Regions from separate parts of the Micromonospora sp. MGP-C2 genome, predicted to be linked through region 1. Evidence: riboswitches for the same ligand, from Rfam matches in the RefSeq annotation. Region 1 holds a riboswitch; each other region holds the start of a gene.
The links. A riboswitch is a leader RNA that binds a small molecule or an ion and turns the genes downstream of it on or off. The one in region 1 is predicted to bind cobalamin.

Region 1 (7,648 bases):
CCCTGGTCCGGCTCAGCCGGCGGGGCCGGCTGGCGTTCGAGGAGTACACCGAAGCGATCCGCACCCTGCTCGACCCCAGCCCGTCGAAGGAGCAGTCATGACCCTCGCCCGCGCCGACCAGGCCAGTCGCCGGTACGGTGACGTCCTCGCCCTCGACCGTGTCGACCTGGAAGTCCGGGCCGGTGAGCTGGTCGGCCTGCTCGGCCCGAACGGCGCCGGCAAGAGCACACTGATGAACCTGCTGGTCGGCCTGCGCCGGCCCAGCTCCGGACGGGTCGAGCTGTTCGGCGGCGACCCCCGCGACCCGGCGAACCGGCGGCAGATCGGGGTCACCCCGCAGGAGACCGGCCTGCCGGGCACACTGCGCGTCGGTGAGGTCGTCGACTTCGTCTCCGCGCACTACCCGGACCCGGTGCCCCGCGGTGAGTTGCTCGACCAGTTCGGCCTGGGCGACCTCGCCCGACGGCAGACCGGAGGCCTCTCCGGTGGGCAGCGTCGCCGGTTGGCGGTGGCGTTGGCATTCGTCGGCCGACCCCGGCTGGTGCTGCTCGACGAGCCGACCACCGGCCTGGACGTCGCCGCCCGGCACACCCTGTGGGAGGCGATCCGCGCGTTCCACGCCGACGGCGGCACCGTGCTGTTGAGCAGCCACTACCTGGAGGAGGTGGAGGCGCTGGCGCACCGGGTGGTGGTGATCGGGCAGGGCCGGGTGCTCGCCGACGACACGGTGGACGCCGTGCGCGGCATCGTCGGCGTACGCCGGGTCAGCCTGGTCGCCGACCAACTGCCCGACCTGCCCGGCGTCGTCCGCACCGAACGGGTCGACGGCCGGCTGCACCTGCTCACCACCGACGCCGACGAACTGGTCCGAGCGCTGGTCACGGCCGGAACGGCCTTCACCGACCTGGAGGTACGACCGACCTCGCTGGAGGAGGCGTTCCTCGCCATCACCAGCGGGGACGCGCCCGCCGGGGACCAGCCGGCCACCGAAGGCCGAGCCACCACCGCCGCTGCCGGCGGCCAAACCACAACAGTCTGAGGAGGCCGCCGTGCAGCTCGCCCTGGTTCACGCCCGCTACCAACTCCTGGAGATCATCCGGATTCCGGTGGCCGTCGTCGGCAGCGCCTTCTTTCCGGCCGCCGCCATGATCTTCTTCGTGGTGCCGTTCGCTGGTGACGACGCGGCCGGCGCCACCTTCGCCACCGCGTCGATGGTCACCTTCTCGGTGATGAGCGCCAACATCTTCCAGTACGGCGTCGGCGTCGCCGAGGACCGCGACCAGCCCTGGAACCCGTACACCCGGACCCTGCCGGCCGGGCCCGCGCCCAGGTTCGCGGGCCGGGTGCTGGCCGGCCTGGCGCTCACGTACCTCTCGCTGATCCCGGTCGTGGTGATCGGCGCGACGCTGACCGCGGCCCAGATCACCCCCGCGGCCCTACTGCTGACCATCGGCACCGTGGCCGTCATCTCGGTGCCGTTCACTCTGATGGGCCTCGCGATCGGCTACTCGCTGCCCAGCAAGGCGGCGATCGTCGTGGCGCAGGTCGTCTTCCTGCCACTCGCGTTCGGCGGCGGCCTGCTCTCCGCGCCGGGTGACGCACCCGGGTTCATCGAGACGATCGCGCCGTACCTGCCCACCCGGGGCGCGGCCGAGCTGATGTGGTCGGCGGTCGGCGACTACCGCGTCGAGCCGCTGGCAATGATCATGCTCGGCGTCTGGGTGGTGCTGCTCGCGGCGCTCGCCGGTTGGGCGTACCGACGGGACGAGGGTCGCCGGTTCAGCTGACGATTCGTCCGTTTCCGCCCCGGGCCGCGGCGGGACGGTGCCAGGATTCCGGCAGGGGGTCGCCGTGACCGCCCGGGCCGAGAGGGGTCTTGACGTGAGCACCGTCCCGCCGGGTACGCCCTGCTGGGCCGACCTGGCCACCCCGGACCTGACCGAGGCGCGACGCTTCTACCCGGAGCTGTTCGGCTGGACCGGCCGGGTGACACCGGAGCCCGAGGCGGGCGGCTACACGGTCTTCCTGCTCGACGGCAGGCCGGTGGCCGGGGCCGGGCCACCGGCGATCCCGGACCAGGTGCCGATCTGGTCGACGTACCTGGCCACCGACGACGCGGAACTGGTCGCCGGCCGGGTCGAGCGGGCCGGCGGGCAGGTCGTCGTGCCGCCGTTCGAGGTCTTCGACCGGGGCTGGATGGCGGTCTTCGCCGACCCGGCCGGCGCCACGTTCAGCGTCTGGCAGCCCTTGGCCATGGCCGGGGCCGAAGTGTTCAACGTGCCGGGCGCGATGAGCTGGAACGAACTGGTCACCCCCGACCCCGAGGGCGCGAAGGTCTTCTACGAGCTGGTGTTCGGCTGGCAGCCGGACGACCAGGCGGTGGGCCCCATGACGTACACCGGCTGGCGGCTCGGGACGCAGATCGTCGCCGGGATGATGCCGCCGCTGGCCGACGACTTCCCGGCCGACCTGCCCGCGTACTGGACGGTGTACTTCGCGGTGACCGACGCGGACGCCGCTGCGGCCCGCGCCGCCGAGTTGGGCGGAACGATCCTGGTGCCGCCCCGGGACATCCCGGCGGGCCGGTTCGCAGCCCTACGCGACCCCCAGGGCGCCCTCTTCTCCGTCATCGACCTCGGCCCCTGACCCGGACGATCTGGCGCGGGGGCGGACCGGGACCACCAGTGGGCCGTGGGTGCCGGGGACGACCCGGACGCTGGCCCGGTAGTGGGTCGCCAGCAGGTGCTCGGTCAGCACCTCGGACGGGGTTCCGGCGGCCACCACCTGACCGCTGGCGAGCATCACCATCCGGTCGGCGTACTCGCCGGCCAGGGAGAGGTCGTGCATCGTGGCGAGGACGGTCAGGCCGTGTTCGCGGCGCAACTGGTCGACCAGTTCCAGCACCTCCTGCTGGTGCCCGATGTCGAGTGCGCTGGTCGGCTCGTCGAGCAGCAGCAGCGTCGCGCCCTGGGCGAGCGCCCGGGCGAGGAACACCCGCTGCCGTTCGCCTCCGGAGAGGGTGGCCAGCTCACGGCGGTGGAAGCCGGTGAGGTCCAACCGGCCGAGCACCTCGTGCACGGCGTCGAGGTCGGCGGTCGACTCCCGGCCCAGCGTGGGGATGTACGGGGTGCGGCCGAGCAGCACGTAGTCCAGCACCGACATGCCGGGCGGCACCACCGGCGACTGTGCCACGGTGGCCACCACCCGGGCGCGGTCCCGGCGGCGCAGCGCGGTGCTCGCCGTACCGAACAGGGTGATCGCCCCCGGCGCGGGCAGCAGGCCGCCGACGGCGCGCAACAGGGTGGACTTGCCGGCGCCGTTCGGGCCGATCACCGTGACCCACTCGCCGACGGCGACGGTGAGGTCGACGCCGGTCAGGATCGGTGTCCCGCCGAGGTCGACGTGCAGCCCACGCACCTCGACGGCCGGCACACCGTCGTCGCCACCCCCGGACGGAAGACCGCCGGACGGAAGACCGCCAGGCGGGCGACCGCCGGGCGGGCCGGCGGTGGGTTCGCGGCTCACGTGAGCACCCGTCGGGCTGTCCGCAGCACGATCACGAAGAACGGGCCACCCAGCAGAGCGGTCACCACTCCGATCGGCACCTCGGACGGAGCGGCGACGGTGCGGGCCACCACGTCGGTCAGTGCCAGGAACGCACCGCCGAACAGCAGCGACAGCGGCAGGATCGCCCGGTAGCTCGACCCGGCGAGCAGCCGGACGGTGTGCGGCACGATGATGCCGACGAAGCCGATCAGGCCGGTCGCCGAGACCGCCGCAGCCGTGCCCAGGGAGGCTGCGGCGATCAACAGGTAGCGGGTGCGCTGCGGGTGCAGGCCCAGACTCCTCGCCTCGTCGTCACCGACCGCGAGGACGTCCAGCTCGCGGCGGTGCAGCAGCACCACCACAGTGGTCAGAGCGGCGTACGGCAGCACCAGCAGCACGTCGTGCCAGCCCGCGGTGGCCAGCCGGCCGAGCAGCCAGGAGTAGACCGGTTGGATGCTGTCGGAGTGGCGCTGCAGCAGGTACGTCTGCCCGGCGGAGAGGAACGCGGAGACCGCCACTCCGGCCAGGATCAGCATCGCCGGTGAACCGCCGCGCCCGCCGGCCGCGCCGAGCACGTAGGTCATCGTGACGGCGAGCAGTGACCCGGCGAAGGCTGCCAACGGGATGGTCATCGGCAGCCCGGAGATCGCGCCCTGCCGGCCGGCGCCGCCGAGGGCGATCGCCGCGGTGACCGCGAGGCCGGCGCCAGCGGCCACGCCCAGGAGGTACGGGTCGGCGAGGGGGTTGCGGAACACGCCCTGGTAGCAGCCGCCGGCGAGGGCGAGCAACCCGCCGACCAGCAGGCCCAGCACCACCCGGGGCAACCGCAGCTCGGTGACGATCGCGATCTCCCGCTCGGAGAGACCGCTGTCGAGGTGCACCCCCGGGATCAGGTTGAGCAGCTCGGCCGCGACGCTGCCCGCGGGCAGGCTGACCGGGCCGAGCGACACCCCGGCGACGAGCGCGACGAGCACCGCGAACACCCCGGCGACCAGCCACCGCTTGCGCAGCCCGGCGGGCCGGGCCCTTGACGGCAGCCGGGCGGCGGAGGGCGCGGACGACGACGGCCCGGACGCCGACCCGGCGGGCCGGCTGCCGAATCGCAGCCCGGCCCGCCGGGACGGAGGCGGAGTTGTGGTCACCGACGGACGACGGTCACGCGGGCACCTTGGCGACCGCGTCGATGATGACCCGGAGCAGGTCCACGACCCGCGGCCCCCAGCGGGAGGCGACGTCGTCGTCCAGTGCGATCACCTGGTTGTTCTTCACCGCGGTGAGCCCGGACCAGCCGCTGCGCGCCTTGACCGAGTCGGCGTTCTGCTGGCAGCACTTGGAGTCGGCCAGGAAGACGAAGTCCGGGTTGGCCTTGACGATGAACTCCTGGGACAGCTGCGGGTAGCCGGCGCTCTTGCCGTCCGCGTCGGCGGGGTCGGCGATGTTGGTCAGACCGATCTGGCTGTAGAGCGTGCCGATGAAGGTCTTGCTGGTCGCGCTGTACAGCTCGGGGCCCAGCTCGTGGTAGTAGGTGAGCTTCTCTGCGCGCTGCGGCACGTCCTTGACCAGCTTGGCGATGTCGTCCCTCATCCGGCTGGCGACGTCGGTGGCCTGGTCGGCGTGCCCGGTCAGCGTGCCCAGCTCGGTGATCTGCCGGTACGTGTCGTCGAGGGTGGTGGCCGCCGGGGTCTGGTACACCGGGATCTTCAGCTTGCCGAGCTGCTCGACGATCTTGTTGCGGTCGTCGGAGAGCACCACCAGGTCGGGGTTCTTACCGGCGATCGCCTCGGCGTTCGGCTGGAAGGCGGAGATGTCGCTCTTGGGCACGTCGGCCGGATAGTTGGACTGGTCGTCGACGGCGGTCACCTGCGGGCCGGCACCGATCGCGAAGAGCATCTCGGTGGCGGTCGGCGACAGCGCGACGATCTTCTCGGGGCGCTTGTCGAGGGTGAGCGCGCCGACCGTGACCGGGTACGCGGCGGCCGCAGTGCCGGTGGTCGGCTTGTCGTCGGCCTTCTCGGCGCAGGCGCCGAGGGCCAGCGCGGCGACCGCGAGGGTCGCGGCGAAGAGCCGAGGGGTACGTCTGAACATGGGGCCTCCTGTCGGTCGAGGAGTGTGGTGCTTCGCCGACAGGACTTTCGTACGCCCGCCCACGAGGCGCCCTTCCTCGAGAGCGCGTTTCGCGACCGATCCGCAGGCGACCTGGCTCGTCCCCACCGTCGGGTGGGGCATCACAGTTGCGGGACAGCGCCGGGTTTCGCACCGGCTTCGCTGCGGACTGGTCGGTAAGACGGTAGCGCACCGCCGGGACGTGCCGGATCGATCACGCGCCGATCGCCGCGAGTCGATCCCCCGGAACCGTCACACGGTGACCGTCGGAGGGCGTATGTCCGAGTTGGTGGTGTTCGGAGACGGGTGGTGGGGCCCCGCGGGGCGGAGCGGGGCCCCACCCGATCAGGAGGACGTGATGGTGACGTTGTCCACAGCCGCCTCTACCAGGCTGGCGCCGGAGGCGTCCGCCGCCTCAACGAGGATGCGGACCGACTGCCCGGCGTACGGGGTGAGGTTGAGGTTGGCCACAGCCCAGCTCCCGTTGCGGTTGGTCGCCGCGCCGGCCTGGGTGAGCAGCGCGGTGGTGCCGCCGTTGTGCACCACGCTCACCCGCAGGTAGTCCGCCGACGAGGCGTTCGAGCCGTGCGCCAGATACCAGGCCAGCGAGAGATTCAGCGTGCCGGACGACGGCAGGGTCACCGCCGGGGACCTGGCACTGGTCACGCCGCCGTCGACGTCGTAGTCACCGGCCGCCGATCCGGCGAGCCGGCCGGTGACCAGGTCGTTGGATCCGGCGTACGGGGTGAGCTGCTTGGCACCGGAGGACGTGGTCGCCTGGGCGGCGCCCCGCTCGAACGCGCCGAGGGTGGCGGTGTCGGTGCCGGACGGGTTGATGGTCCAGCCGGTGGCCGTTTCGAACGTGTCCGACCAGACCGTGGTGCCGCCACCGCCGCTGCCGCAGTACTGCGCCTGCTTGCCGATGGCCCGGTACGGGCAGTCGGCGTACTCGCTGAGCAGCAGCACCGCCTCCCGGTTGCGCGAGGTCTGCGCTCCGATGACCTCGTCGGGCGGGTAGAAGCCGCCGCCGCCGGAGGAGCCCGGGTACATCTCGAAGGTGTACGCCCAGATGTTGTGGGTGGCCCACATCCAGTCGAGGCTGTCCCCGTCGGTGATGTAGAGGTCGCTGGACTGTTCCGGGGTGTAGTTGTTGGTGGCCGCCATCTGCTGGCCGATGGTGGCGAAGGTGTTGTACTGGTCCGCGTTCATGCCCGTCGCGGTGTTCGCCGTCGTGTAGCCGTAGGGCCAGAGCACCAGCTGCGAGTACGTGTGGAAGTCGATGTTGGCCTTGATCTGCTGCACGCCACCGACCACCCGACCGTTGACGAAGTTGCGCAGCGCCTGCGTCTCGGGTGCGGAGAACGCCGACGGCCCCCGGTAGGTCTCCGAGGAGGTGGTGCCGGACGAGCCGCCGCAGCAACCCCAGTTGTAGGACCAGTTGCGGTTCAGGTCGGTGCCGACGTTGGACGAACCACTGTTGGGCTGCCGGTTCTTGCGCCAGGACCGGTACGACCCGGTGGCGATGTCGTACTCGCTGCCGTCCGGGTTGACCGTCGGCACGATCCAGATCTCCCGGCCGTTGACGATGTTGGTGATCCGGGAGTCGGAGCCGTAGCTGTCGGTGAAGAGGTTGAGCAGGTAGATCGCCATCTCGACGGTCAGGTGCTCACGGGCGTGCTGTTGGGAGTTGAACAGGATCTCGGGTTCGTTCTCGTCGGTGCCGACGTTGTCGGAGATCTTCACCGCCATCAGGTCGCGGCCCTCGTACGACGAACCGATGCTGATCTTGCGGGCGATCGCCGGATGGTCGGCGACGACCTGGTTCACGACGGCGGTCAGTTCCGCGTAGTCGTGGTAGTTGGAGTCGGCGGGCGGGAAGGCCATCGTGCCGATCTCGCCGGCGCCGCGCTCGGCGTTGGGCGGCGGGGCCAGCGGTTCCAGCCGGAAGCCGAGCTTGCCGATCTCGGCGGCCTCACCCGCCGTCGCCGAGATGTGCAGG
Region 2 (7,648 bases), 3.6 Mb from region 1:
GAGGTACCCGTCCAGGTGCAGCACGAACTCGTCGAAGTCGTCCGCGTCGGGCATCGCCTCGGCGTGCAGGTCGTGGTGCAGCTCGGCGGCGCGTACGAGGTCCCAGATCTGGGCCCGCACGGTGGGCACCTTGGCCGGGTCGAGGGCCTGCACTGTGGCGTACTCGTCGAGCAGTTGCTCCAGTTTGGCCAGGTCGCCGTAGGTCTCGGCGCGGGCCATCGGCGGCACCAGGTGGTCGATCACCACGGCGTGCGCCCGGCGCTTGGCCTGGGTGCCCTCACCGGGGTCGTTGACGATGAACGGGTAGACCAGCGGCAGGTCGGCGAGGACCGCGTCAGGCGCGCAGTCGGCGGCCAGACCGAGGCCCTTGCCGGGCAGCCATTCGAGGGTGCCGTGTTTGCCCAGGTGCACCACGGCGTCCGCGCCGAAGCCGCCGTCGGCGACCGGCGCGGCCAGCCAGCGGTACGCGGCCAGATAGTGGTGACTCGGCGGCAGGTCCGGGTCGTGGTAGATGGCGATCGGGTTCTCCCCGAAGCCGCGCGGCGGCTGGATGAGCAGCACCACGTTGCCGAAGCGCAGCCCGGCGAGCACGATGTCGCCGCTCTCGGTGTAGAGCTGGCCGGGAGGCTCACCCCAGTGTTCCCGCATCCGTTCGCGCAGCTCGGCCGGGACCTGGTCGAACCAGCGCCGGTACGTCTGCCCCGGTATCCGGGCCTCGGCGGCGGCCAACTGCTCCGGGGTGAGCCATTCCACGTCGTGACCGCCGGCGGCGATCAGCGCGTGGATGAGCGCGTCGCCGTCCTCGGGCGGCGGCGCGTCACCCAGGTCGTAACCCGCTTCGGCGAGTTCGGCGAACAGGCGGACCGCCGAGACCGGGGTGTCCAGCCCGACGGCGTTGCCGACCCGGGAGTGCTTGGTGGGGTACGAGCTGAGGACGACGGCGACCCGCTTGTCGGCGTTGGGCACGTACCGCAGCCGGGCGTGGCGCACCGCGATCCCGGCGACCCGGGCGGCCCGCTCGGCGTCGGCGGCATAGACCGAGAGCCCGTCGGCGTCGATCCGCTTGAACGAGAACGGCACGCTGACGATCCGGCCGTCGAACTCGGGGATGGCCACCTGCATCGCCGCGTCCAACGGGGACAGTCCGGCGTCGCTGCCGGCCCACTGCTCACGGGTGCTGGTCAGGCAGAGCGCCTGGATGATCGGCACGTCCAGGGCGGCCAGGGCGCCCACGTCCCAGGCGTCCTCGTCGCCGCCCCCGGACGCGTCGGCGGCGACCGCGCCGCCGGCCGCGAGCACGGTGACCAGCAGCGCGTCGCAGACGGCGAAGAGCCCCAGCGGGCCCGCGCCCGTGGTCAGGCCCCGCAGCGAACCGCAGAAGATCGGCAGCGGGTTGCCGCCGGCTTTGTGGACCGCGTCCGCGAGCACATCAACGAAGCCGGTGTTGCCGGCGAGCGCGTGCGCCCGGTAGAAGACGATCCCCACTGTGGGCCGGTCCGGGTCGGTGGGGTGTTCGCCGTGCTCCCCGTACGCCGGGGTCGGTGCGGGCGGGGCGAACCCCTCGCCGGTGAGCAGCACCGTGTCGCAGAGGAACCGGGCCAGCTGCCCGAGGTTGTCCGGCCCACCCTCGACCAGATACGCCAGAGCCTGGGTGACGACCCCGGACGGCACTGTGGAGATGGCCATCAGCTCCGCGTCGGGCAGCGTCTCGCCGCCCAGCACGACCGTCGGCACGCCGGTGGCGAGCACCGCGGCGAGGCCGTCCGGCCAGGCCTGTCGGCCGCCGAGCAGGCGTACGACGACGAGGTCGACCCCGTCGAGCAGGGCGGGTACCTCGTCGGCGGCGACCCGGGCGGGGTTGGCCAGCCGGTAGTCGGCGCCGCTGGCGCGGGCGGCCAGCAGATCAGTGTCGGCGGTGGAGAGCAGCAGGATGCGCACGGCAGGCTCCGGAGAGTGACGCCCTGGCCGCCATGGAGGCGACCTGGACGAAGCGGGTGGGTGCGGCGTCAGCCGGCACGACGGCCGGCCAGCTCGCCGACGCGGGCGTCGGGGCCGGTCAGCGCCGGGCGCTCAGCTCAGCGGGCCCGGTGGCCGACGCGGGCGACCTGGAGCACGCCGACGAGGCCGGCCCGGAGCATGCTGGTCCGGCCGGTCGTGGGTGCGGTGTGGCGCCCGCGATGCGGGTCATGACGATGATCGTCGATGAATGAGACGCCGTGCGTCATCGGGTCCTCCTCGGGTGTCCACGCCCTGGGGTACGTCCCGACGGCCGAAGTATCCTGGCTTCCGGATCGACGCTCTCCCCCGGCCTTCCAACCGCAGACACACGGCCGTGACTCACGAGGGGGGATCGCTCCCCGGTGACAGTGGCGGGACCGCGTCGGAATCGCACCGACTTCCTTCACTGCCGTCAGGCCGCGAATGCTGCCACACCGCCGCGCCGCCGGTCAACGCCGACCCCAGCGCCGCCAAGCAGGTGCCATTCATCGGGTTTCACCGATTGCTGCGACCTTGAACCCCGCACGTCGCAATGCCCGGGGTCAATGCTTGACGACCTTTGCTCTGCTTACCTATGTGCACCAGTGACGCTTCGTGCCTGGTGCAGATAGGTAAGCAGAGCAAAGGGGGGTAGCACCTACCCTGGCCTGCGCCGATCGTCCGAGGGGGCGGTGGTACGCGGCACTGTCACCTAAGATCGGCGACCACCGGAGCAGCGTCCGCGATCAATCCCGGGAGTCGATCACCATCGTCGCCATGCGATTCCACCACCTCGCCGGCCGTGTCTGGTTCTGCCCGGGCGATCCGGACCCGGAGGCGGTCCAGGCCGGCGTCGCCGTCGTGGCCGACGAGCGCGGCAGTGTGATGATCGACGCCGGGCAGAGCCCCGCCCACGCCCGCGAGATCCAGGCCGCGCTGACCGCCGCCGGGCTACCCCGCCCGCGTTGGCTCGTCTACACCCACCACCACTGGGACCACGTCTGGGGCGCCTGCGCCTGGCCGGGAGTGGAGATCGTCGGGCACGAGACGGCCGTGCCGCTGCTGCGCGCCGAAGCCGCCCGACCGTGGAGTCACGACTACCTGGACGAGCAGATACGCCACAACCCCCGCCTCGGCCCGAGCTTCCGGGCCCGGGCACGCGCGGTGGCCTCCTGGGAGGATTTCGCCATCCTGCCGCCGACCCGGACCTTCGCCGACGTGGACGAGCTGCCGGTCGGGGTCGGGCTACGCCACGTCGGCGGCGGGCACGCACCGGACTCGACAGTCGTGCTGGTGCCCGACTCGGGCGTCATGCTGCTGGGCGACTGCTTCTACCCACCGCCGGCGCACCTGCGCAGACCCGAGGACGGCCTCGACCTGGGCCTGGTCCGGCGACTGCTCGGCGACACCTACCACTGGTACGTGTCCAGCCACGCCGAGCCGATGACGCTCGAGCAGGCCCGCTCAGCCGTCGAGGACGCCTGACCCCGGCGGCAGCACCTCGCCCGGCACGCGGGAGTGCGGGCCCTCTGCGCCGACACGCCGAGCCCTCGTCACGACGACGAGGCTCCGGCCACGAGCGCCCGGGCGGTGTCCGTCCACCAGTAGAGGACTTCCCGGCCCGACCGGCGCTTCTGGAGCAGACCGGCCTCCGTCAGCACGCGCAGGTGGCCACCGACCGTGCCGAGCGGCAGTCCGGTCGCGGCGACCACTGCCGTGGTGCTGACCGGTTCGGCGGCCTGCACCAGAACGCTGCTCCGCGCGTTCCCCAGCAGACGGCGCAGCGGATCCGGTGTGGTGGAGGCCACCCCGGTGAAGATCCCCGTCACCGGGTAGACGATTCCGAAGCGGCCGGGCAACCTCCAGGAGATCCAGCCTCCCCGGCAGTGGGCCGCGAAGAACGTCAACGTCCCGCCCCGTACGTCGGACGGTGGGTAGGGCCGCTCCTCGACCTGCAACCGGCCGTCGCCGAGCCACCGCATGCCCGGCCGCATGTCGTTGACGACCCCGGACCACCCGTCCCTGGCCAGGCGGGAGATCCGGGACACCACATCGGCACGCAGCACCGACTGCCGGCGCGGCCAGTCCGGCTCGATCGTGTGGCGCCAGACCCAGCGCAACAGCGCGGCCGTCCGGCTCGCCAACCCCGAACCGCGTAGTTCCGGGGCCAGCGGGGAGCGCACGTGGGCCAGGTCCTCACGAATTCGGTCGTCCGGCAACGACTCCAGCTCCACGAGCTCGTCGTCCAGCGTCATGTCCGGGCGGGCGGGCGGCACCGTCAGGAAGTCAGCCATCCAGGAGGACGAGATCGCGTGCGCCAGAATGGCCGCGGTCACCGGGTCGCCGTCGAGATAGCCACGGAAGGCATCGACATGCTGGTCCCGCCAGGCCCGGTGCCACGGAAGCGGCTGGGCCCGGCGGAGGATGTTCAGCGCCCCCAACGTCTCGGTGAGCTGTGAGGTGCCGAAACGCGCGTGCGCCATCACTTCGGCGTCGACCAGGAACACCGCCACGTTTCGCCTCCAGTCGAAACTCTAGGGCGGCAGCGCGGATCGCTGCAAGCTCCCTGGCCATGCACAGCGACAGCCAGCCATACGACCCGACGACCATGAGCGCGCGGAACTTCAAGGCCCTGTGGGCCGGTGCCGCGATCACCAACCTCGCTGACGGCGTTGTCAAGCTGGCCCTGCCGCTGGTGGCCGTCTCGATGACGGACTCCCCTGCGCTGGTTGCCGGCGCCACCCTGGCCAACACCCTGCCCTGGTTGTTGTTCTCACTGCCCGCTGGCGCGCTCGCCGACCGGATGGACCGGCGACGCCTAATCATGATCATGGTCGCCGCGAGAGCCCTGGTCCTCGCCCTGCTCACCGGTGCCATCCTCGCGACCGGGCTCCCGCTGGCCGGCCTGTACGCGGGGGCGCTGCTCCTCGGCACCGCCGAGGTGTTCGCCGACACCACCCGGATGTCGGTGGTGCCGATGGTCGTGCCCCGCACTCGGATGGAGTCCGCGTTCGCGACGTTGACCGCGACCGAGACCGTGGCCAACGAGTTCGTCGGGCCACCTCTGGGCGGTCTGCTGGCCGCCGCCGGACTGGCCGTCGCGCTGGGCGCCGGCGGGGTGGGCTACGCAGGCGCGCTGCTCGCCCTGGCGGTCATGACCGGCCGGTACCGCAGCAACCGTCACCCCGGATCGGCGACGAGCGCGTCCGGCCTCAACAACGACATCTGGGAGGGCGTCCGATACGTGTGGCGGGAACGGGTCCTGCGAACCCTGCTGCTGGTGGCCGGCGCGGCGAGTGGATGCTGGGCGGCTTGGATGGCTGTCATCGTTGTCCATGCGGTCGCACCCGGACCCTTGGGCCTGACCAGCTCGGAGTATGGCCTGCTGATCGGCACGCTGGGAGTGGGCGGCGTCGTGGGAGCCTCCGCCGCTCCCGCTCTCACCCGCCGGCTGGGCCGGCGGGTCGTCCTGGCCGCGTCGATGGCCTGCTTCGCCGCGCTGCTGGCGGCCCCGGCGATCTCCTCGTCCGCCCGGCTGATCGCGGCGACGACCTTCCTGGGTGGCGCCGGCTCCGGCGCGTGGAACGTCACCTACAGCTCGCTGCGCGCGCTCGTCGTGCCCGAGGAGATGATGGGGCGCTACAGCGGGGTGAGCCGCCTGGCCAGTTGGGGAGCGATGCCGCTCGGGGCGCTGGTCGCCGGCCTCACCGCGGAGTTGGTCAGCGTACGGGCGGTCTTCTGGGGCGGAGCGGCTCTCTGCATTCTCGTGCTTGCCGTGACGTTACGAACGGTCACATCGCCCGATTTCCGACGGGTGGAAGCCCGCGCGGCCGCCTCTCAGCGAGCTGCGCCGTGAAGCTCAGCGGGCGTGGCGTTCCGGGTGGGCCCGGCTCCAGGTGCGCATCCGTTCCGGGTAGCCGGTGCGCGCCGCCTCGTACAGCGGCACCGCGTGCTTGCGGGCGATGGACCCCGCGGCCCGCGGCGTGCCGGTACGACGACGGATCCACTCGCCGTCGTCGGCGATCGCCACCACTGTGGTGTCCGTCGCGGTGGTCTCCGGCTCCAGGTAGAACTCCACCCCCCGCCGGCTGGCGACGAACTCCTCCAGCGCCGCGAGATCCTCGCGGGTCGCCTCCCGGTCCAGCTTCGTCGGGGTCGCCTCGGCACCCCGCGACCGGCGGTTGAACCAGCTCATGACCAGCCCCTCTCCTCGACGCCCCTCCAGTGCAGCACCGAATCCTGGCAATACGCTGCACGCCGGATGGGAGACAGCTGACCCGCGTCAAGAAGGACGGGTGGAACCACCGGGGCGTACGCGGTGTCATGAGTGTGATCCGAACGGAGGCCTACCCCTGGACGACGACGCTCTCGTCACCCGCGCCCGGGCCGGTGACCTGGAGGCGTACGACCTCCTGGTCGCCCGGCACACCGCGTCCGCACACCGGACGGCGGTGCTGCTCGGCGCGGGATCGGACTCCGAGGACGTCATCCAGGAGGCGTTCGTGAAGGCGTACCGCAAGCTGTCCCGTTACCGGGGCGAGTCGTCCTTCCGGTCGTGGCTGCTCGCGATCGTCGCCAACGAGACCCGCAACCTGCACCGGTCCCGCGGCCGGCGGGACGGGCTCGTCCTGCGGGCCGCGGCGGCGGACCCGACGGCCGAGATTGCCGAGGACGGGGCGGTCGACGCCGTCCTCGCCGGGGAGCGCCGCGCCTCACTGGTGCAGGCCCTGCGTCAACTCCCGGTACGCGACCGCGAGGTGATCGTCTGCCGGTTCTTCCTCGACCTCAGCGAGGAGGAGACGGTGGCGGCGCTGGGGTGGCCCCGGGGCACTGTCAAGTCGCGCACGTCCCGGGCGCTGGCGAAGCTTCGCGGCCTGCTCGACCGCGAGGAGGTTCGGCATGGGTGACCTCGAACGGGAGCTGCGCGACCTCTCCGCCTGGCTGGAGACACCCGACGCGCCGGACGTGACCGCTCGCGTCCGCGTACGCCTCGACGGGCCGGCGCGTCGGTGGCGTCCGCTTGCCGCGGCGGCGCTCGTCGCCGTGGTCGTGGCGGTGGTGCCCCCGACCCGCGCCGCCGTCGCCGACGCTGTCACGGGGCTGCTGCGCTTCGCCGGTGTCAGCATCGCCACCACGCCCGCCCGCACGCTGCCCGGCGGCACGCCGTCGCCGTTGCCCGGCCAGCGGTCCATCACTCTGGACGAGGCCCAACGGGCGGTGCGGTTCCCGATCCGTCAACCCGCGAAGCTGGGCCCACCCGAGCGGGTGCTGGTCGCTGACCCCGACGCCACGGGCACCTGCCGGGTGGCGACGTTGCTCTACGACGGGGGCGCACTGCGCGTCGACGCGTTCGACGGTCGTCTCAATCTGGCCTTCCACAAGGAGGTCACGCCGCCGGGAGCGGACTGGGTCCAGGTCAACGGCGACTTCGCCATCTGGGTGGACGGGCCACACGTGCTGTCGTACGTGGACCGCGCGGGCGAGGTCCGCCAGGAGACCGCCCGACTAGCCGCCTCGACCCTGATCTGGCAGGAGGGCGACGTGAGCTACCGGCTGGAGGGTGCCGTCGGCAAGGCGGAGGCGATCGAGATCGCCCGCTCGCTGCGCTAGGTGTTTCCAGGGAACCTGGCGGGCGCGGCCGGTGTCATGACGGTGCGACGAGTCGCCGACG
Region 3 (7,648 bases), 4.4 Mb from region 1:
CGTGATGTCGGTGCCGGGCTCGTAGCCGGTATCCTCGATGGCGCGCAGCACGAAACGCAGCGCCTCGTCGGCATCCGTGAAGTTCGGCGCGAAGCCGCCCTCGTCCCCGACGTTGGTGCTGTGCCCGGCCGCCGCCAGGGACGCCCGGAGGGTGTGGAAGACCTCCGAGCCCATCCGGACCGCCTCGGCGAACGTCCGCGCTCCGACCGGAGCGATCATGAACTCCTGGAAGTCGAGCGGGTTGTCGGCGTGTGCGCCGCCGTTGATGATGTTCATCATCGGCACCGGCAGCAGGCGAGCCCCGACGCCACCGACGTAGCGGTAGAGCGGCTGCCGGTGCGCCAGCGCGGCCGCCTTCGCCGCCGCCAGGGACACGGCGAGGATCGCGTTGGCACCCAGTCGACCCTTGTCCTTCGACCCGTCGAGCGCGATCATCGTCTCGTCGATCAGGGCCTGGTCCTCCGCGTCGAGCCCGGTCACCGCGTCGGCGATCTCACCGTTCACCGCGCCGACCGCCGTCGTGACGCCCTTGCCGTGGAAGCGCGTGCGGTCCCCGTCGCGCAACTCGACCGCCTCGTTCGCCCCCGTCGACGCCCCGGAGGGCACGGCCGCCCGCCCGGTCGATCCGTCCGTGAGGACCACGTCGGCCTCCACGGTCGGATTGCCCCTGCTGTCGAGAATCTGCCGACCACGTACCCGACTGATTGCCGTCATCACACACTCCCTGTTCACGATGCCTTTTCGCCGCCAGACTGGCAGGAAACGGCGGTCCTGGCACCGCGACGATGGACACGTTGACCCGTACCCCAGGGTGCGGGTTTAGGGTCGCGGGATGCGGGTGGGTGAGCTGGCGCGACGGACCGGGACGACGGTCCGGGCCTTGCGGTACTACGAGTCGGCCGGGCTGGTCGTGCCCCGGAGGTTGGGCAACGGCTACCGGGAGTACGACGCGATCGCGGTGCGGCTGGTGGCACAGATCCGCGAGTTGATGGCGCTCGGCCTCACCGTCGAGGAGACCCGCCCGTTCGTCGAGTCGATCGCCGGTGGCGCCGACGACGCCGACGTGTGCGCGGCGGCGGTGGCCACGTACCGCAGCACCATCACCGGCCTGCAGGAACGGATCGGCAAACTGACCGCCCAGCGGGACGCGCTGGACGCCCGCCTCGACGCGGCCGCGACCCAGGTCGTGCCCGGCAGCGCGGCGGTCGGCACCGACCCCACCGCGCTGGTCGGCACCCGCCTGCCACCCCTGTCCTTCTACGGCACCGACGGCCGCCCGGTCGATCTCGGTGCGCTCGGCGACGGACGCACCGTCATCTTCGTGTACCCACTGACCGGACGGCCGGGCGTCGACCTGCCCAACGGGCTGCTGGAGGTCCATGGCGCCCGGGGCAGCACCGAGCAGGCCGCCTGGTTCCGCGACCACCACGCGGAACTGCGCGCGGCCGGCGCCGCCCGGGTGTACGGCCTGTCCGCGCAGTCGACCGGATACCAGCGGGAACTCGCGCACCGGCTGCGGTTGCCCTACCCGCTGATCCCCGACCCGAGGCTGACGCTCGCCGACGCGCTGCGTCTGCCGACCCGCACCGCCGGTGACATGACGCTCTACGAGCGGTTGACGCTGATCATCGCCGACGGCGTTGTCGAACAGGTCTTCCACCCGATTCCGGACCCGGCGTCGCACCCCCTGCACGTGATGCGGTGGCTCACCAAGCGACGCCAGGCCCCCGGATCGGTCGTCTAGAAGTCGTCGTCGAAGGCGACGGTGCCGCTCACCCCGACCTGGTACGCCGAGACGCGCCGCTCGAAGAAGTTGGACAGCTCCTGCACGTCCTGCAACTCCATGAAGGCGAACGGGTTGGTCGACCCGTAGTGCGGGGCGATGCCGAGCTGGGCGAGGCGACGGTCGGCGACGTGCTGGAGATACTCCCGCATGTCGGTCAGCGTCAGACCGGGCACACCGTGGCCCAACAGGTCCTCGGCGAACTGCACCTCGCACTCGACGGCCTCGGTGAGCATCCGCCGAACCTGGTCGGCGAGGTCGTCGTCGAACAGGTCCGGCTCCTCGGCGCGGACGGTGTCGACCACGTCGAACGCGAACGCCATGTGCATCGACTCGTCCCGGAACACCCAGTTGGTGCCGGAGGCCAGGCCGTGCAGCAGGCCACGGGAGCGCAGGAAGTAGACGTACGCGAAGGCGCCGTAGAAGAACAGCCCCTCGATGCAGGCGGCGAAGCAGATCAGGTTGAGCAGGAACGTCCGCCGGTCCTCCCGGGACCGCAGCTCCCGCAGGTCGTTGAGCGAGTTGATCCAGCGGAAGCAGAACTCGGCCTTGCGACGGATCGAGGGGATGTTCTCGATGGCGGCGAAGGCCCCGAAGCGCTCGGTCTCGTCGGGCACGTACGTGTCGAGCAGGTTGAGGTAGAACTGGACGTGCACGGCCTCCTCGAACAGCTGCCGGGACAGGTAGAGGCGGCCCTCGGGGCTGTTGACGTGCTGGTACAGGTTGAGCACCAGGTTGTTCGCGACGATCGTGTCGCCGGTGGCGAAGAACGCCACGAGGCGGCTGACCAGGTGCCGCTCGGCCGACGACAGCTTGTCCAGGTCGGCGAGGTCGGCGTGCAGGTCGACCTCCTCGACGGTCCAGGTGTTGCGGATGGCGTCGCGGAACCGGTCGAAGAAGTGCGGGTAGCGCATCGGGCGGAGGGTGAGGTCCATCCCGGGGTCGAGCAGCATGTGCGTGGTCCTCGTGTCGGTGGTGCGGGTGTCGGCGGCGGTGGTGTCGGCGGCGGTCACTGGCAGGCCTCGCACGACTCGGGGTTCTCCAGCGAGCAGGCCAGCGCCTCCGCGTCGACGGAGACGGGCGCGACGGGCGCGACAGCGCTGACAGTGGCCTGCTGGATCCGCGTGGCGGGGCGGGAGCGCAGGTAGTAGGTGGTCTTCAGCCCGGCCTTCCAGGCGTACAGGTACATCGAGGACAGCTTGCCGATGGTCGGTGCGGCCAGGAACAGGTTCAGCGACTGGGACTGGTCGATGAACGGGGCACGGGCCGCGGCCAGGTCGATCAAAGCGCGCTGCGGCAGCTCCCACGCGGTGCGGAACAACTCCCGTACGCCGGCCGGCAGCTCGGCGATGTCCTGCACCGACCCCTCCGCCCGCTTGATCGCCGACCGGATCCGCTCGGTCCACAGACCGCGGGCCTTCAGCTCGCGTACCAGAGCGGTGTTGACCTGCAGGAACTCCCCCGACAGGGTCTCGCGCTTGAACAGGTTCGACACCTGCGGCTCGATGCACTCGTAGCACCCGGCGATCGAGGCGATGGTCGCGGTCGGGGCGACCGCCACCAGCAGTGAGTTGCGCAGCCCGTACGCCTCGACCCGCTCGCGCAGCGCGTCCCAGCGCGCGGTCTGGGTGCCCTCGACGCCCCACAGGTCGGGCTGCAACTGACCCCGCGCGGCCCGGGTCTGCGCGAAGGTCGGATGCGCGCCGAAGCGACGCGCCAGGTCGGCCGAGGTCTCCAGCGCGGTCAGGTACAGCTCCTCGCTGATCCTGGTGGACAGCTCCCGCGCGGCCGACGAGTCGAACGGAAGCCGCAGCGCGAAGAACACGTCCTGAAGGCCCATCAGCCCGAGCCCGACCGGCCGCCAGCGGGGGTTGCTCGCCGCCGCCTGCGAGGTCGGGTAGTAGTTGATGTCGATGACCCGGTCCAGGAACGTCACAGCGGTACGGACCGTGGCACGCAGTCGCTCCCAGTCGATGCCACCGTCGGTGAGGTGGGCGGCGAGGTTCACCGAACCGAGGTTGCACACGGCCGTCTCGGCGTCGCTGGACACCTCGACGATCTCGGTGCAGAGGTTGGACAGGTGCACCACGTTGCCCGGCTCGGCGGTCTGGTTGCACAACCGGTTGGCGGCGTCCTTGAAGGTCATCCACCCGTTGCCGGTCTGGGCCAGGGTCCGCATCATCTTCCCGTACAGCTCCCGCGCCGGGACCTGCCGCACGTAGCGGCCCTGCGCCTCGGCCTCGCGGTACGCGGCGTCGAACCGCTCACCCCACAGGTCGGGCAGCTCGGGCACCTCGTGCGGGTCGAACAGCGACCACATCTCGTCGGCCTCGACCCGGCGCATGAACTCGTCGGGGACCCAGTTGGCGAGGTTCAGGTTGTGGGTGCGTCGGGCGTCCTCACCGGTGTTGTCGCGCAGTTGCAGGAACTCCTCGATGTCCGGGTGCCACGGCTCCAGGTACACGCAGGCCGCGCCCTTGCGCCGGCCACCCTGGTTGACCGCGGCGACGCTCGCGTCCAACGTGCGCAGCCACGGCACGATCCCGTTGGACTGCCCGTTGGTGCCGCGGATCAGCGCGCCCCGGGACCGGACCCGGGAGTACGCGATGCCGATGCCCCCGGCGAACTTGGACAGGTTGGCGACCTGGGCGTACCGCTGGTAGATCGAGTCCAACTCGTCGAGCGGGGAGTCGACCAGATAGCAGGAGGACATCTGGGTGTGCCGGGTGCCGGAGTTGAACAGCGTCGGCGAGCTGGGCAGGTAGGCCAGGCTGGACATCAGCCGGTAGAAACCGGTCGCCTCGTCGGGCGTGGTGGACAGACCACAGGCCACCCGCAGCAGCCAGTACTGCGGGGTCTCCAGCACCAGCCTGCTGGTGGGGTGGCGCAGCAGGTACCGGTCGGCCACCGTACGCAGGCCGAAGTACTCGAATCGCCGGTCACCGTCCGGATCGACGGTGGCGTCGAGCATCGTGGCGTGTGCGGCGACGAACGCGGCGGTGTCGTCTCCGATCAGGCCCTCGGCGTGGCCGACCCGGATCGCCGCGCTGAACGAGGTGATGTCCTGCCGACGCACCTCCTTGTCGACGTAACCGGCCAGCAGCCGGGCGGCGAGGCGCGAATACTGCGGCTCCTCGCCGATCATCTCGGCTGCGGTCTGGATGGACAGCCGGTCCAGCTCGGCCGTCGTCGCGCCGTCGTACAGGCCGCTGATGGTGCGGGTGGCGACGCGCATCGGGTCGACGTCGGTCAGGTCGTCGGCCCACCGCTCGACCGCCCGGACGATCTTGTTCACGTCCACGGGTTCGGTGGCGCCGCTGCGCTTGCGGACCTGCATCGGCGTCCGCCGCACTGTCGCGTCGCCGCTGACGGGGACTACCTCGGTGACTGTCACCACTCGCTCCTCGGAGTTCGAGACCTGGTGGCCCGGACGCGAGGAGACAGACACCGACGGACGCCACGCCGGCACGGCGTGGGTCAGGTGGCGTCAGCCGTCCCACGCGGCCTCGGACCGCCGCCCACCCGGGTGCGGGTACGCGGCGCGCTGGCAGGTCTTCGGACTCGTGGGCACAACCGGGCTGGCCGGTCTCCTACTGGCCGTCGCTTCCCAGGCCACTTGGTGGCCCAGTGCTGATGACGGCGGTCGTTCCCACTCACCGCTGCGGGACAGTCCCGGATTTCCACCGGGTTCCCTCTTGCCTCGACCGCGCCGGATGAGCGGTCGAACCAGCTGCGCTCGACACCATATATAGGGATGCAGGCGTTGTCACACCCCACATGTCGGTCCCGGCGTGTCGCGGCCGGGCCGGTGACGGTGATCACCAGCCGCACCGGGGCGGGTTCGTCCCGGCCGGCGAGGCACGTCGACGGCAGCAGCAGCCGCAGGCGGTGCGACTGACGGCACGACACGACCCACGGGCCGCCGACACCGGCAAAGATTTGATGTATCGCGCCAATGGGCACAGTGGATCGGGTTCGGACATTGACCAGGTTCGACGGCCCCGGGACGGTGGATGTCCGTCCTTCAGGGTGGATCAAGGTCGTTGACGCGCCAGAACCGCCCTCCGTATACTCCGGGTGATCATCCGATCTTTTGCCTAGCCGGGCGAGGAGCGCATGCCGCAGATCACCGCCGTCACCGTCGAGGACGTCCGTTTTCCCACCTCACTGACCGCCGACGGGTCCGACGCCATGAACAAGGACGGCGACTACTCGGCGGCGTACGTCATCCTGCACACCGACGGTGTCGACAGCGTGGGCGTGCCGCTCGCGGGTCACGGGCTGACCTTCACCATCGGTCGAGGCAACGACATCGTCGCCGCGGCCGCGGTGCACCAGGCGCAGCTTCTGGTCGGCCTGGACGTGGCGACGATGGCCGCGGACATGGGCGCGGTCTACCGACTCCTCACCTCCGACAGCCAACTGCGGTGGCTCGGGCCGGAGAAGGGCGTCGTCCACCTGTCCCTCGCCGCCGTGTTGAACGCCTCATGGGACCTGGTCGCCCGGCTCGCCGGAAAGCCGCTGTGGCGACTGCTCGTCGACATGTCCCCCGAGCAACTCGTCGCCATCGCGGACCTGCGCTACCTGTCCGACGCGCTGACCCGGGACGAGGCACTGGCCATCCTGCGGGCCAAGGAGAGCACCAGGGCCGACCGCCTCGCCGAGCTCGACCGCACCGGCTACCCCGCCTACACCACCTCGGCCGGCTGGCTCGGCTACGGCGACGACAAGCTGCGCCGGCTCTGCCAGGAGGCGGTGGACGCCGGCTACGGGTACGTCAAGCTCAAGGTTGGCGCCAACCTCGACGACGACATCCGCCGCTGTGGGATCGCCCGGGAGATCCTCGGCCCGCACCGCAACCTGATGATCGACGCCAACCAGGTCTGGGACGTCGGCCAGGCCATCGAGTGGGTCAAGGCCCTCGCCCAGTTCACACCCCTGTGGATCGAGGAGCCAACCAGTCCCGACGACATCCTGGGCCACGCGGCCGTCCGCCGCGCTGTCGCTCCCATCGGCGTGGCCACCGGCGAGCACTGTCACAACCGGGTGATGTTCAAGCAGCTGTTCCAGGCCGGGGCCATCGACTTCTGCCAGCTGGACACCGGTCGGCTGGCCAGCATCAACGAGATCGTCGCCGTGCTGCTCCTCGCCGCGAAGTTCGACGTGCCGGTGTGCCCCCACGCCGGCGGAGTCGGGCTCTGCGAGATGGTCCAACACGTGTCGGTGCTCGACTACGTCGCGATCTCCGGGGATCTCACCGACCGGGTCACCGAGTTCGTCGACCACCTGCACGAGCACTTCACCGACCCGTGCGTCGTCCGGGACACCGGTTCGGGCAGCGGTTACGTCCTGCCCAGCCAGCCCGGCTACTCCACCCGGATGCGTCAGGAGTCGGTCGCGCTCTACCGGTTTCCCGACGGCCACTACTGGGCGGCGTCGGACCCGACTACCGTGTCATCCTCGGAGCCGTACGTGATCGCGGGTGGGACGGCCACCCCCGCCGGCCGCTAGGGGGTGTCATGTCGCGCACCGACGAAGTGGTGAACGGCATCAAGCGGATGATCCTCGAAGGGCAGTTCAAGCCCGGGGACCGACTGCCCATCGAGAAGGACCTCGCCGAGTCGCTCGGCGTTTCGCGCGGCTCGCTGCGCGAGGGCATGTCGGCTCTGTCGATCCTCGGCATCGTCAACATCCGTCAGGGTGACGGCACCTACGTCACCAACCTCGACGCGCCGCAACTGCTGGCCCCGATGGGCTTCGTGGTGGACTTCCAGGGCCAGGGCGACCCCCGGCACATCCACACAGTCCGGCGACTGCTGGAGTGCGAGGCCGCCCAACTGGCGGCGACCAGGATGACCGACGAGG
Region 4 (7,648 bases), 4.4 Mb from region 1:
CGACCCGGATGCCCGACCGGCGTGCGGCCTCCAGATTGGAGCCCATCGCGTACGTGTACTGACCGAAGCGGGTCTGGGAGAGCAGGAAAGCGACACCGACGGCGACCAGAACGGTGATCACCACGGCGAACGGGATGCCGACGATCTCCCCGTTGCCGAGCAGTTGAAAGGATCGGGGCAGGCCGTAGACGCCGACCGCCCCGGTGATGATGAAGACGAGCCCTCGTCCGACGGACATCGTTCCCAGCGTCGCGATGAACGGTGGGATCCGAGCCACGGTCACCAGCAGCCCGTTGAGCAGCCCGGCCAGTGCGCCGACGCCGATCGCGACCGCCGTCGCCGCCCAGAGTGGAAAGCCGAGGTCGCGTACGACCAGCGCCCCCGCCACGCCGGCGAGCGCGGCGACCGATCCCACGGAGAGGTCGATGCCCTTCGTGATGATGACCATCGTCTGCGCCGTGGCGATGATGGCGATCACCGCGGTCTGCGCCCCGATGTTGAAGAGGTTGTCGGCGGTCAGGAAGTAGGGACTGGCGAAACTCAACACGATGAACAGCACGACGAGCGCGGTGGCGGCGGTCAGCTCGGAGACGGCGTGGGAGATCCGTTCCCGGAACCAGTCGCTGGGCGTGCCGTGCTGCGTGCCGGTGGTTGCCTCGACGGTGCTCATCGTCGGCCCTGACCTCCCCAAGCGTGGCGCCGCACGCGACGGGAGAGCCGTCGGCGAGCGGAGCACCGGTGACCGGCCGAGCCTCCTCGGCAGGGAGAGACGGACTCGAAGCCCGCACCACCCATGGAGATAGGTCGGATGTTTCCCTTGATCAGGCGTTACCATGCCATGCACGTACGTGTGTTGCCAAGGTCTTGCGACCATGTTTTGCCGTCGTTACGCGAGCCTTCGGAGCCCTACGTCCGACCAGAACGGCATGATCTGTTGTCGATGGCCGCCCCGCGAGCCAACGAGCCACACTCCGATTGTTATCGATAACATGCTATGCCTTCGACGCCCGCCGCGCTCGCCTCGTTCCGACTCAGCCGGTGCACGAGGCGGCGAGCAGACACACCGGCCGGTCCGAGCCGAAAATCAGCCGGCCCGGGCCGATCGCTGTCGAGCGCGTGCTCGACAGCGGGCCGCGGTTCCACAGTCGTCCAGGCCACGCCGTCCACCCGGCCACCGCTCGGAGAGCTTCGCCGTCGCGTCGGGTTCGGCGGCGGCGGACGATGCCCGCCGCCAGCGATCGGGTTTTGATCTGACGAATCGGGCGGCGCTGAATCCTCGGGCACAGGTGCTTCACCCACTGCGGGGCCGGGTTGACCGCCTGCGGCGGCACCGATACCGTCGACCCACTATCTGCGGCGACGCGAGGGAAGCCGGTGTGATTCCGGCGCGGTCGCGCCACTGTGAGCGGTTCCCCCACCTAGAAATGGGGCCCGCGAGCCAGGACGCTCGGTCGTCCGCAGCCTTGCGATGGGGACGCGTCATCCCCGGGGAGGTTCGTGATCATATGTCCAGCTCCACGTCCAGCCAGCCGTTGGTGAATCCCGCTGGCACCACGCGTCTTCTGTGGACGGTCCTGGCGACCGTTGTCGCGCTCACCCTGCTGGCCTACCTCGTCGCGTTCGACCAGGGTGCGGTGTCGCGCAGCGGGACGTACCTGCACGAGCTCATGCACGACGGCCGGCACCTGCTCGGTGTTCCGTGCCACTGAACGCCACCACCGCTCCCCCGTTCCTCGCCGTCCTCGTCCGCGGCCTGCTCGCCGGCCTGATCGCTGGCCTGCTCGCCGGAACGTTCGCCTACGTCGCCGGCGAACCGCACGTCGAGGCCGCCATCGCTATCGAGGAGGCGGCCTCGCACGCCGAACCCGCCGCTGGCGGGCACCAGCACGACGAGGCCCTGGTCACCCGGAGCGGCCAGCGCGGCGGGCTCTTCCTGGCCACCGCACTGTTCGGCGCCGCGATGGGCGGTCTGCTGGCCACGGCGTACGTCCTGCTGGCCCGTCGGCGGCGGACCGACGACGACGGGCGCTCCGGCCTGCTGCTGGCCGGTGCGGCGCTGCTCGGCGCGGTGATCGTGCCGTTCCTCAAGTACCCGGCGAACCCACCGGCGGTCGGCGACCCGGCCACCATCAACCAACGCACCGCCACCTACCTGCTGATGGTGGTGCTCGGTCTGGTGGCCGTGTGGGCGGGCTCGCTGGGCTACCGGTCAGTCGGCGCGCAGGCGCCACTGTGGCAACGCGTCGCCGCAGCCGTCGGCGGTTTCCTGCTGGTCACCGTCGCGTCCTACGTGGTGCTTCCGTCGTTCCAGGAGGTCCCCACCGACTTCCCCGCGACGCTGCTGTGGAGCTTCCGACTGGCCTCCCTCGGCACCCAGGTGGTGCTCTGGACCGGGATCGGCCTGCTGTTCGCGGCCCTGATGCACCACGAGCGGCGTCGCCGGGTCGGCACCGCACTGCCGAGCACGTGACCGCCACCAGCCTCCGGCTGGTCGCCCACGGTCACACCGCCGCCCTGCGCCGGGCCCGCTTCGGCGGCGCTGACGACGGCCTGGACGAGGGTGGCCTGCGTGCCGCACTCGCCCAGGCCCAGGCGGATCCGGACCGGCGCGGGCCTATCGGCGTCAACGCGACCTGCCTGTCCAGCCCCGCGGTGGCCGCTCGACAGACCGCCGCCGCCTTCAGTCTGCTGCCGACAATCGAGACGGCGTTGGCCGACTGCGACTACGGCGACTGGTCCGGACGGTCGCTCGAGGAGATCGCTGAATCGCAGCCGCAGGCGCTGCACGACTGGCTGTCCACACCGGAGTCCGCTCCGCACGGCGGTGAGTCTGTCGCGGCCGTGCGGGATCGGGTCGGCAGTTGGCTGGACGAGCAGCACCGAGCCGGCGGGCGGGTCATCGCGGTCACCCACCCGCTGGTGATCCGTGTCGCGGTCGTGCACGCCCTCGGGCTGCCGACGGCGACGTACCGACAGCTGGACGTGGAGCCGTTGGCGATCGTCCGGCTCACCAGCCAGGGCACGCGCTGGCAACTCCGACTGGGCGCGGAGCCGAGGTGGGTCGACTCCGCGATGGTGTGGTCATGAATCCAGGGCCCGCAGTGAGCTGAGCGCGGGTGGACGGTCTGCTTCAACCCTCCCGAGTTTGGACCAGTGCGGCGGCACGGCCCAGGGCGGACTTCTCGACGGCGGTCAGCGCCGGATCGACCCGGCGCTGACCCACCGCACGCCGTAGTTGGCTGGCCCGGGGCGGCTGCGCGCGTCGCTGAAAGGCGTCGAGGCCGTCCCGGGCAAGATCGGCGACCTGCGGGTCCTGACTGACCGCCACCTCGGCGAGGATGAGAGCGGTCATGGCCACGTCCAGGTCGGCCGGCCCCTCGGTCGCATTGCGCCAATCGATGACCACTGGCCCGCGCGAGGTCACCATGACGTTCTGTGGGTGCAGGTCGAGGTGCAGGACGCGGTCCGCCGGGTCGACGCTGAAGCGGGCCGGCAGGGTGTGGAGGCGGTCGTGCAGGCCCACGAGCAGGTCGGCGGCGGCGCCGATGCCGGTGCGCCCGGTGAGCATCGACACCAGGAGAGTCTCGCCGTCGAGTCGTTCGAGCACCAGGTCGGGCCCTCGGGCCTCGTACACCATGGGCACCGGGTAGCCGGCGGCCGCGACGTACGCCATCAACGCCGCCTCGGGCGCGCTGTCCCCGCCCTGCCGGTAGCGGCGCAGCACCCGCGACTCGTCGAGCACGTAGACGTCGGCGTCGCGCCCCGAGGCGAGCAGCGCGTGATCGGCCATGGCAGACGACGCTAACAGTGGTTGCGCGACAAGCGCGTGGGGCGGGCCGTGATCACGGCCCGCCCCACCCTGCTGCGCTGTCCCCGGCTCAGTGCTAGCCGGTGACGGTGAACGGCCGGGACACCTTCGTCGCCGACTTCTCACCGCTCAGCGTGACGCTGGTCGCGCCCGCCTTCGCCGCACCCGGAACGCTGACCGTCGCGCCGGAGATGACACCGTCACCGTTCGCGCGAACCGTGCTGACCGCGAGGCCGTTCCCGACGGTGATCGTGACCGCCTCGTTCGGAACGAACCCGGAACCGTCGATGGTGATCGACGTGCCACGCGGACCCGAGGTGGTCAGCAGTGCCACCCGCGGCTGGTAGGTCGGCGCCTGGGCCTGCCCGGTCACCTGGACAATGGCCGTGGCCGGCGTACGCGTCGACGCGCCCGTCGCGGTGACCGCGTACCGGCCGGGTTGTGCGTCGCCGGAGGTCGGGACCGAGACGCGGACCGTGCCCGTCGCGGAGGCCGCGACCTTCGTGGCCCGGGCCGGGTCGGTGCCGACGCTGACGGTCACCTGTTCGCCGGCGGCGAACCCGCTGCCGTCGACGGTGACAGTGCCGCCGGTGGTGACGGCGCCGGCAGCCGACAGCGCGATCGTCGGCTGGGAGCCGCCTCGCGCGACGGTCACGGTGAAGGCCTCGGTGCTGCTCGACAGCGTGTCCCACGCGGTGACGCGCACCGTGTAGGTGCCCTCCCGCGTGTAGGTGTGCTGCCCGCTCATCGCACCGGACGCACCGATGGTGACGTCGTCCGGAGCCGTGCCGTCACCCCACTGGACGCGGGCACGGTAGCCGGTCGTGCCGGGAACGCCGCCGGTCACCGAACCGAGGTTCGCCGCGAGGGCCTGCCCGGCGTTCGCCGTCTGGTCCTTTGGAGCGACAGTGGCCAGCGCGGGGGCCGGCGTGCCGTCGTTGGCGACGGCGAACACGTGGATCCGGCCCGCCGAGCGGGGGTCACCGGTCTGCGTCGGCAGGGTCACCGACACCAGCGTCTTGCCCGCCGGGATCTGGTACGGCGCGGTCGCGAACAGGAACGGCTGGGCGCCGTCCCGGCTCGTGCCGTGCAGTCGGTACGCCGTCCGGGCAACGACGATGTTGCCGTAGGACGGGGTGCCGTTGGCGTTGCCGCCCAGCGTCCAGTCGCTCATCTGGATCGGGATGCTGGCCGTGCTGCCGTCACTGAAGTTCGCCGTGCCGGTGGTGCTCTGGTTGCCCTGCGTTCCGGCGCCGATGAAGGAGATGCTCTTCGCGTCCTCCGGCAGGTCGAGCAGGACCGTGGCACCGTTGCCGGTGGCGTTGTCCGGCTGCCCGGCCGGGATCACCGGCAGCGTGAACTGCAACGCGGTCCCCGGGACCTGCTGCCGCTGGCCCTGCGTCGCACCGCCCGCCGCCAGGGCGGCCCGCGAGTACGCCCACGACTTGGCGTCGCAGTCCGCCGCGAGTACGCCTTCGTCACCGACACAGACGGTGTCGAACGCGGCGGTGAGGCCGGAGGTCGGGGCGTACGCCACCTCGACGCCGACCGTCGCGGAGCTCTGGCTCTCGCCGTCGGTCACCGTGACGTTCGCCTGGTGGTAGCCCGGCGTGGCGTAGGTGTGCGACCCACCGATGTTGTAGACGGCCCGCGAGCTCAGCGTCACGGTGCCCTCGGTGACCGGTGTGCCGTCACCCCAGTCGATCGTGGCCCGGTAGCCGGTCGCGGTGCCACCGGTGACGGACGCCAGCGGCACCGAGACCGGTACGCCGGACGTTGCGTGCACGCCGGACGCGGCGGTCACCGCGATGTCGCCGCCTCCGATGGCCACGTCGCCACCGGCGAGCAACTCGATCTCGGCGAGACTGGTCTGCGCGGCGCCGACGGTCTTCGTGACCGCGAGACGGAACTGCGCGAACCGACCCGGCTTGTCGATCGTGTACGGGCGGGTCTGACTGCGCCACCGGAACACCTGGTCCCTGCGGGAGTCCACTGTGGTCCAGGTGATGCCGTCGTTGGAGCCCTGCAGTCGCCAGTCCGCCGGATCGCCAGCACTCGCCCCGGACGTGACGGTGTAGTACGTCGGCTTCTGCTTTCCGCCACGGAACGCCCAGGAGATCTGCGGGGTCGCCGAGGTGAAGGTCAGCTGCGTGGTGGACGAGTCGTCGAACAGCTTCGAGGCGTCCTGACCGCCGGTTGCGGTCGCGGTGCCGAGGCCGGGGCCGGTGGTGTCCTGCAACGGCTTCGGCGCCTGGTCACCCTTGGTCAACGACGGCGGCGCGTCGTTCCTGCCGCTGCTCCAGGAGGACGGGTTGGGGCCCATCTGGAAGTCGATGGTGCCGCCCTTGGCGAGTGCGGCCACGTCCAGGGACAGACCGTGCTGCTTCTTGCCGTTGACCTTGACGTCCTGCACGTACACGTTGCGGGTGCTGTTGCTCGGCGCGTTGACGACGATGTCGCCAGTGGTGCGACGCACCGTCATCTTCGTGAACTGCGGCGAACCGATGGTCCACTCGGACGACCCGGCCTGCAGCGGGTAGATGCCCAGCGAGCTGAGGATGTACCACGACGACATCTCGCCGTTGTCCTCGTCGCCCAGGTAGCCCTGGCCGATCTCGCTGCCGACGTAGAGGCGCCGCAGAATCTCCCGTACCGTCGCCTGGGTCTTCGCCGGCGCGCCGGCGAAGTTGTACATGTACGGGATGTGGTGCGACGGCTGGTTGCTCATGCCGAGCTGACCCATCCGCACCGCGCGCGCCTCGATCATCTCGTGGATGACGCCGCCGTACCCGCCGGGTCGGTCGGCGTTCTCCGGGGTGGAGAAGAACGTGTCGAGCTTGTCCCGCAGCGCCTTCTGCCCGCCGAGCAGGTTGGCCAGACCCTGACCGTCCTGCTGGGCGGTGAAGGCGAAGTTCCATCCGTTGGTCTCGGTGTAGACGCCACCCCAGTCCAGCGGGTCGCCGGCGAGGAAGTTACCGGCGGCGTCGCGACCCTGGAAGAGCTTCGACTTCGGGTCGAAGAGGTGGACGTAGTTGCGGGCACGCTCCAGGAAGTAGCGCGACTCCTCCTTGAGCCGGGCGCGCTCCGACTTCGGCGTGGCCGGGTCCTTCGCGAGGGCCGCACCCATGTTGCCGATGCCGTAGTCGTTGATGAAGCCCTCCAACGCCCACGACACCGACTCCCCGGTGGAGGTCGGCGTGTAGCCGAGGAACAGCGACGTCTCGATGCCCTTGCGTCCGACCGCGCTGCGCCCTGACGCGACGGTCGCGTCCTTGACGGCCGCGTCGTACGCCGCGAGCGGGTCGGGCAGCTTGACCCCGGTGAGGTACGCCTGGGCCAGAGCCACGTTGGCGCTGGTGCCGGTCATCAGGTCGGCGTAGCCGGGAGACGACCAGCGGGCGATCCAACCGCCGTCGCGGTAGTGCTGGACGAAGCCATCGGAGGTCCGGGCGGCGACGTCCGGGTACAGCAGCGCGTAGGCGGGCCACACGGTGCGGTACGTGTCCCAGAAGCCGTTGTTGACGTAGATCTGCCCGTCGACGATCTTCGCACCGGTCTGGGTGGGGGTCGACGCGCCGGTCGGCGCCGAGACCGGGCTCGCGTACTGCCAGCGCGGCGCGGCGGCGGTGCCGGTGTTCTCCGACTGCGAGTTCGGGTAGAGGTTCAGCCGGTACAGGTTCGAGTACATCGAGACCAGCTGCGGTTCGGTGGCGCCACGCACCTCGACCCGGCCGAGCCGGTCCTTCCACATCGCCGTCGCGGCGGCGTGGACCTGGTCGAAGCTCTTGCCGGTGACCTCCAGATCGAGGTTGCGGCGCGCCTGGTCGACGGAGAGGAACG

Region 2: another riboswitch for cobalamin. It lies ahead of cobN (cobaltochelatase subunit CobN); the one in region 1 lies ahead of AC3CF1_RS21205 (ABC transporter substrate-binding protein).
Region 3: another riboswitch for cobalamin. It lies ahead of AC3CF1_RS00615 (ribonucleoside-diphosphate reductase subunit alpha); the one in region 1 lies ahead of AC3CF1_RS21205 (ABC transporter substrate-binding protein).
Region 4: another riboswitch for cobalamin. It lies ahead of AC3CF1_RS00585 (CbtB domain-containing protein); the one in region 1 lies ahead of AC3CF1_RS21205 (ABC transporter substrate-binding protein).

What each region holds. Positions count from the first base shown of each region.
Region 1 is NZ_JBYMEN010000002.1:4,614,863-4,622,510, reverse strand. It holds gene AC3CF1_RS21235 (transcriptional regulator) at 1-101, shown strand, start outside; gene AC3CF1_RS21230 (ABC transporter ATP-binding protein) at 98-1,039, shown strand; gene AC3CF1_RS21225 (ABC transporter permease) at 1,050-1,787, shown strand; gene AC3CF1_RS21220 (VOC family protein) at 1,882-2,646, shown strand; gene AC3CF1_RS21215 (ABC transporter ATP-binding protein) at 2,596-3,432, opposite strand; gene AC3CF1_RS21210 (FecCD family ABC transporter permease) at 3,522-4,583, opposite strand; gene AC3CF1_RS21205 (ABC transporter substrate-binding protein) at 4,702-5,631, opposite strand; cobalamin riboswitch at 5,716-5,838, opposite strand; gene AC3CF1_RS21200 (M14 family metallopeptidase) at 5,995-7,648, opposite strand, start outside.
Region 2 is NZ_JBYMEN010000002.1:991,898-999,545, forward strand. It holds gene cobN (cobaltochelatase subunit CobN) at 1-1,938, opposite strand, end outside; gene AC3CF1_RS04265 (hypothetical protein) at 1,971-2,210, shown strand; cobalamin riboswitch at 2,251-2,427, opposite strand; gene AC3CF1_RS04270 (MBL fold metallo-hydrolase) at 2,755-3,462, shown strand; gene AC3CF1_RS04275 (ArsR/SmtB family transcription factor) at 3,531-4,490, opposite strand; gene AC3CF1_RS04280 (MFS transporter) at 4,550-5,833, shown strand; gene AC3CF1_RS04285 (hypothetical protein) at 5,837-6,172, opposite strand; gene AC3CF1_RS04290 (RNA polymerase sigma factor) at 6,273-6,884, shown strand; gene AC3CF1_RS04295 (hypothetical protein) at 6,877-7,587, shown strand.
Region 3 is NZ_JBYMEN010000002.1:251,181-258,828, reverse strand. It holds gene eno (phosphopyruvate hydratase) at 1-714, opposite strand, end outside; gene AC3CF1_RS00625 (MerR family transcriptional regulator) at 833-1,744, shown strand; gene AC3CF1_RS00620 (ribonucleotide-diphosphate reductase subunit beta) at 1,741-2,736, opposite strand; gene AC3CF1_RS00615 (ribonucleoside-diphosphate reductase subunit alpha) at 2,793-5,120, opposite strand; cobalamin riboswitch at 5,313-5,529, opposite strand; gene AC3CF1_RS00610 (enolase C-terminal domain-like protein) at 5,900-7,294, shown strand; gene AC3CF1_RS00605 (FadR/GntR family transcriptional regulator) at 7,303-7,648, shown strand, end outside.
Region 4 is NZ_JBYMEN010000002.1:240,882-248,529, reverse strand. It holds gene AC3CF1_RS00590 (ABC transporter permease) at 1-670, opposite strand, end outside; cobalamin riboswitch at 1,324-1,470, shown strand; gene AC3CF1_RS00585 (CbtB domain-containing protein) at 1,506-1,709, shown strand; gene AC3CF1_RS00580 (CbtA family protein) at 1,700-2,470, shown strand; gene AC3CF1_RS00575 (histidine phosphatase family protein) at 2,467-3,087, shown strand; gene AC3CF1_RS00570 (phosphotransferase) at 3,131-3,790, opposite strand; gene AC3CF1_RS00565 (GH92 family glycosyl hydrolase) at 3,885-7,648, opposite strand, start outside.